One region of the Ferdinandcohnia salidurans genome, then DNA from elsewhere that is predicted to be linked to it. Evidence: riboswitches for the same ligand, from Rfam matches in the RefSeq annotation. Region 1 holds a riboswitch; the other holds the start of a gene.
The links. Region 1 has a riboswitch for S-adenosylmethionine ahead of ACFSFW_RS17560 (aliphatic sulfonate ABC transporter substrate-binding protein). Riboswitches for the same ligand answer to the same signal wherever they lie in the genome.
Positions count from the first base shown of each region.

Region 2: linked by a shared signal. The riboswitch ahead of ACFSFW_RS11365 (methionine ABC transporter ATP-binding protein) and the one ahead of ACFSFW_RS17560 (aliphatic sulfonate ABC transporter substrate-binding protein) in region 1 are both predicted to bind S-adenosylmethionine.

Region 1 covers NZ_JBHUEK010000025.1:667,408-670,563, forward strand. Annotated here, with positions in the region: gene ACFSFW_RS17555 (ABC transporter permease) at 1-327, opposite strand, end outside; gene ACFSFW_RS17560 (aliphatic sulfonate ABC transporter substrate-binding protein) at 379-1,374, opposite strand; SAM riboswitch class I at 1,490-1,599, opposite strand; gene ACFSFW_RS17565 (DoxX family membrane protein) at 1,950-2,453, shown strand; gene ACFSFW_RS17570 (hypothetical protein) at 2,502-2,660, opposite strand; gene ACFSFW_RS17575 (aldo/keto reductase) at 2,769-3,156, shown strand, end outside.
Region 2 covers NZ_JBHUEK010000018.1:36,658-39,813, reverse strand. Annotated here, with positions in the region: gene ACFSFW_RS11370 (methionine ABC transporter permease) at 1-353, opposite strand, end outside; gene ACFSFW_RS11365 (methionine ABC transporter ATP-binding protein) at 343-1,368, opposite strand; SAM riboswitch class I at 1,596-1,697, opposite strand; gene ACFSFW_RS11360 (6-phospho-alpha-glucosidase) at 1,841-3,156, opposite strand, start outside.

The sequences.
Region 1 (3,156 bases):
TCTAAAATAGCCGACCAATGAACCAAAGATAACAGCAGCAACAACTCCGATTAGAAAACCAAAAAAGATTCGATATAAAGTAATGCCGATATGGCCCCAAAGACTTCCATCTCCAGCAAATTCAATTATTTTCGCAAGGATAACCGTTGGTGCTGGCATAAGATGCCCTTCAAGGACACCAATATGGCTTAAATATTGCCAAACCACCAGTAAAATAGCTGGGATGATACTCCCAAGTAGGATTACTTTTACACTTCCCGATAACGCAAACTCACGCTTTGACTTCACCTTAATTTGTCTAGTCAACGCTCCGCCTTTTGTGCTCATTTTAACCTCTCCTATCACGAGGGAGTGCCGTTACGAAAGAGGCACTAACCTCTATTGTTTAATTACGTTTTCCGCAAACGTAGGATTAATTAATTCTTCAACTAGTTGATCCAATTCAACATCTTTTCCGATGATGTCCTGTGCTTGAAGCACCTTACCCGCTTCTGTTAATGCCTCAATTTGTATTTCACCAGGAACGGGATTAGAAAAATCATTTCGTTCATTTAATTGTTTATTTGCAACTTCAATATCAATATTTGCGGACTTAGCTAAAATTTCCGCTGCTTCTTCAGGATTTTCTAACACCCATTTACGGGCCTTTTCGTAAACCTCAATGACTTTTTCAACGTACTTAGGATATTTTTCCGCAAACTCTGAACGCACATTTAAGGTTCCATACGTATTAAAATCTGCATTGCGGTAAAAAAGGTTCGCATCCGTTTCTAATTCAACTCTTGCCATATGAGGATCTAACCCTGACCATGCATCTACCTGACCAGAAGATAACGCTGCCGCTCCATCTCCATGCTGTAGATTAACGATTTCAACATCTGAAGGACTTAACCCTTCCTCATTTAATGCACGTAATAGAAAAATATATGGATCTGTCCCGATGGTTGCCGCAACCTTTTTCCCTTTTAAATCACTTATACTTTGTATCTTTGAATCTTTATTTGCCACTAATGCTGTCCACTCTGGCTTTGAGTAAATATACACGGATTCAATTGGAGCTCCCTTTGCTTTAGCCATGAGAGCTGCTGCCCCTGCAGATGAACCGAAGTCCGCACTTCCACTATTTAAAAATTCTAATGCTTTATTACTTCCTTGACTTAAAACAAATTCAACCTTAATTCCCTCTTCTTTGAATGCTTCCTCAGCCCACCCAAACTCTTTTAACACAAGACTTGTAGGCGAATAAAAGGCATAATCTAATGTGATTTTTTCAGGTTTTTCACTTCCTTGGCTAGCTTTGCTTGAGCTATTCGAACAACCTACAATTCCGATCAACAGTAATACAGCAGTTAAGAAAACGCTTATTTTTTTCATGTTTATACCTCCAGTATTTTTATAGGCAAACTAGGAATAGTACTAATACAAAAACTAACTTTCATACCCTGACGATAAAAAAATCCCTCTTCTATAAGAAGAGGGATTTTTCCTCCTCTTATCTTTCAGGTGTTTTCACCTGATGGAATTAGCACCTTTTCAAGAATAATCTTGAAGGTTGCCGGGTTTCGTAGGGCCATGTCCCTCCACCGCTCTGGATAAGAGTCCTTTATTCAATTAATACGTTCTAGTTTTACTTTATAAATGGATTATAGATTGTAAAATACCCAAAGTCAAACACTTTTTCAAAAATTTTCCCTTATTTAAATTTTCGGTGATTATATAATCACCTATACAACACTTTAAAATTGGGCCTAAAAATACAACCAAAAAACAATTGTGTCATATTTGTGAAGCCTATTGCTTTAATTGAAAATCCGCTGTATATTAAGAGTGTAGAAAGTTAGTGAAAAACTTCACAAACTAACTACAAAAGCTGGCAGCTAAAGCAATCATATTTTTTTTAAAACATCTTGTGAATAATTTCACAATATAAAATAAAAGGGGAGATTAAGATGAGAACATTCTTAAAAGGACCTAAAATGGCAATTATTTGGACAGTATTACGTGTATGGTTAGGTATTCAATGGCTAGAAGCTGGTTTTCATAAATTAACTGGAGGATTTGACGCAGGCGGATTCCTACAAGGAGCACTTGCAAAGGCTGGTGGCGAACACCCAGCAGTAGCAGGTTGGTACGCAACATTCCTAGAAGGCTTTGCCCTTCCAAACGTTGAAATCATTAACGTACTCATTCCATGGGGCGAAGTTCTAGTTGGACTTGGATTAATCTTTGGTGCTGCAACAATCCCAGCATTAATCGCAGGTGCATTCATGAACCTGAACTTCTTACTTGCTGGAACAGTTAGCACAAACCCAGTACTTTACACATTAGCAGTAGTTCTCTTATTCGCAGGCGCTGCAACATACTACTATGGTGTAGATAGATTCGCAGTTCCATTCCTAACAAAACGAATCAACGCGAAAAAAGATACTAAAACAGCAACAACAACTGCATAACTAAAAAAGGAGTTCCTCCCAAGTTTTGGGGGAGCTCCTTTTTACCTTCTACTCATCATCGATCTCGCCGTCACCGATCTCATCTTCCTCTTCGATCTCTTCAATGTCCTCGCCTTCCTCAGGTCTTTCGTCATCTCCACAACCCATTAAGAAAAACATCGGAAATGCTAATAATAACAGCATGAATAAACGTTTTATTCGATTCATCACAAAACCTCCCTTTTTTCTATACTTTCCAATCCATATCGAAATATGTAGACTAGAAATGGGCAACAGTAATAACAGTCCTATATTAAAACTTGGAGGTTTAACACAATGCGAAAAATAAAACTAGGCACCAGTTCACTAGAGGTTCCAGTTGTGGCAGTAGGGTGTATGAGAATCAACTCATTAGAGAAGCCTGAGGCAGAAGCGTTTGTGCAAACGGCATTAGAAAACGGAGCGAACTTTTTTGACCATGCCGATATTTACGGTAGTGGTACTTGTGAAGAAATCTTTGCAGATGCAATACATATGAACGATGATGTAAGGGAGAAAATTATTCTTCAATCAAAATGTGGCATTCGAAAAGGTATGTTTGATTTTTCAAAAGAACATATCCTTAATTCCGTTGACGGAATCTTAAAACGACTTAAAACGGACTATCTTGATGTTCTCCTTTTACATCGTCCGGATGCCCTCGTTGAGCCTGAAGAGGTTGCAG
Region 2 (3,156 bases), on a different contig from region 1:
ATCGAGACAAGGTTACTCTCTACGATCCTAGCAACCGCAAAGCATGCCGCTATCGTCATAGGAAAAATAGCTGCTGCCGTTCCAATCGTAGTACCCATAACTGCCCGAGTTAAGGGACTCAATGCAACTAGCAAAATAATAAATGGAATGGGACGAACGATGTTCACTAACAAATTAAGTACGAGAAAGATATACTTATTTTCTAATATGTTCCCTTTGCGGGTGACAAAAAAGAGTACCCCCATCGCTATACCAATCATGCTTGAGAAAATTAATGTAAAGATAACCATTAAAATGGTTTCTCCAGTCGCTTCAATAATACGAGGCCAAAACGTAGTCCAATCAACTCTCATGATTAATCACCTCCCTTACTTCAACAATTTGTTTAAGTTCATTGATAACTTGCCGAATTAGAGGATCAGGACCCTGAAACTCAACAATTAAACTACCAAACAATTGATCCTGTAACTCGTTAATACTTCCGTATATAATATTGAAATCAATCCCATGCTTTCTCGTTACTCGTGATAGGATTGGTTGACTTGAAGCCCCTCCTGTAAAAATCACGCGATACAAGTTTCCATAATGGTTATTGCGCAATTTCTCTAAGAGTTTGCTAGAAAGCTTATCGTTTAGCACGGAACTAATAAAATTTTTAGTCGTTTTGGATTGTGGGTTTGAAAAAATATCATACACATTTCCTTCTTCAATCACTGACCCGTTTTCCATCACAGCCACTCGATGACAAATACTACGGATTACATGCATCTCATGTGTAATAAGTAAAATGGTAATATTGTACTCCTCATTCACTTTACGTAATAGCTGAAGGATTTCTCCTGTTGTTTCAGGGTCTAACGCAGAGGTTGCTTCATCACAAATCAGAATGTCTGGTGATGTGGCAAGCGCTCTTGCAATACCTACTCTTTGCTTTTGTCCGCCGGAAAGCTGTTCCGGATACTGATCTGACTTATCTTGTAAACCAACAAATTGAAGTAATTCTTTAACACGGTGATCAATTTCATCCTTTGGCAACTTTGCAAGTTTGAGAGGATAAGCGATATTTCCATATACAGTGCGAGAGTTAAATAGGTTAAATGACTGAAAGATCATACCGATTTTCCTTCGTAACTTACGTAGCTCAGCTTGAGAGAGACTGGATATTTCTCGGTCGTTAACCACCACCTTCCCTGATGTTGGGCGTTCAAGTAAATTAACGAGTCGGAGCAATGTACTTTTACCAGCCCCACTAAATCCAACCACTCCAAAGATTTCTCCTTTTGATATGGTTAAAGAAACATCCTTTAACGCTTGCACCTTCTTTCCTTCCAAACCAAATACTTTATTTACTTCCTCAAACTTAATCAACGATAATCCTCCTTTTCGAAATCAAACAAAAAAGGCACCTCTATCCAACACCATGTAAAGATGTATTGGATAAAGATACCTTTAGTTGTCTAATCGGCATACTTTTTCATTTTATATAAATTTAGTTTTTGAGAATTGATTATAGGTAATAAAGACCTCTTTTAAATCAAAAAAATAAAACCCCCTTCATGACAGAAGAGGGTTTAAATGGTAAATTTAATCGTCTCTTCTCATCTTTCAAGCTCTTTGCTTGCTGGATTTGGCACAGTACCTTGTAGTCTGTTGCCGAGGCTTCAAAGGGCCAGTCCCTCCACCTCTCTTGATAAGAATTCATTAATTATTGAATTGTAATTAATAATTTACATGGAATGTCTTGAACTGTCAATAAGATTTTTGAAAAATCTTATTATTGTTCTTTTTAGGTTACTAGTATACTTATGCTACAGGTTACCCTTAGTATTCTACTTTTCTATTAGTGTAACTCCGGCCAATAACCTTTATTAGCTTCGATTAATTCATCCAAGATGTCTTTGGCTACTTTTGCACTTGGTACTGTTTTTGAAAGTGTTAATGCCTGCCAGAGCTTTTGGTAGCTGCCTTCAATATAGGCTTGAACCACTAATTTTTCAACTGTTACTTGCTGATACATTAACGCTCTTTGGAATTCAGGAATTTTCCCTTGGCTTAATGGCTCTGGACCGTCGCTACCAACAATACATGGAACTTCAACCATAGCATCATCATCAAAGTTAGCAATGGCTCCATTGTTTTCAACAATTAATAACATTCTTTCATGTGTGTTAAAGGCAATCGCACGGGCTAAATCAACAACGAAAGTGGCATGTGCCCCCATTTCAAACTCGCAGCCTTCTGCAGTTCCTCTTTCAATGATCGTTCTTGCTGTTGAGAAAACGGTCTTTTCTCTACCAGCGATTACTTCATTTGCCCTTGTGTATTCTGGATTAGACGTTTTTACCACATAATCAGGGTATAAATAGTATTTTAAATACGTATTTGGCAAGAATCTAGGATCAACCGCTAGTAAATCTTTTGCTTTCTTGTGTGTTTCTTGCCAGCTAGCATCAGTATGCTGGGTATCTACTTCTTTTTGAGTAAGATATCCGTTTTCAGCAACATAATCACGAATTTGAGGAAGATATTCATTTCCCTCTTTATCTTTTACACTTGTCCACCAGCCAAAGTGGTTTAATCCGAAATAACGTACTTCTAAATCCTGTGGCTCTTTGCCGATGATATGAGAAATTCTACGTAGTGTGCCTACAGGCATATCACAAATATTCAATACTTTTGAATTTGGACGAAGAACGCGACAAGCTTCCGCTACAATGGCTGCAGGATTAGAATAGTTTAACATCCATGCATCTGGTGAATATTTTTCCATTATATCGATTAACTCAACCATATCCCCGATGCTTCTCATTCCATAAGCAATTCCGCCAGGTCCGCAAGTTTCTTGGCCGACTACACCATATTTCAATGGAATTTTTTCATCTTTTTCGCGCATTTCATATTTCCCCGTACGAATATGAGCAAAGCAGAAATCGATATCAGTAAAAGCCTCCTCTGGATCGGTTGTGAAGCAATATTCAATATCCGGCGCATTTTCTTTTAATACGATCTCAATTGCTTCTCCTAAAACAGCTTGTCTTTCAGCATCATTATCATATAATTTTAACTTTCGAAGTGGGAAACGGTCCAGATTGTCTAATAACATCATAACAATCCCTGGTGTATAGGTACTTCCTCCACCTGCAATAACGACTGAGA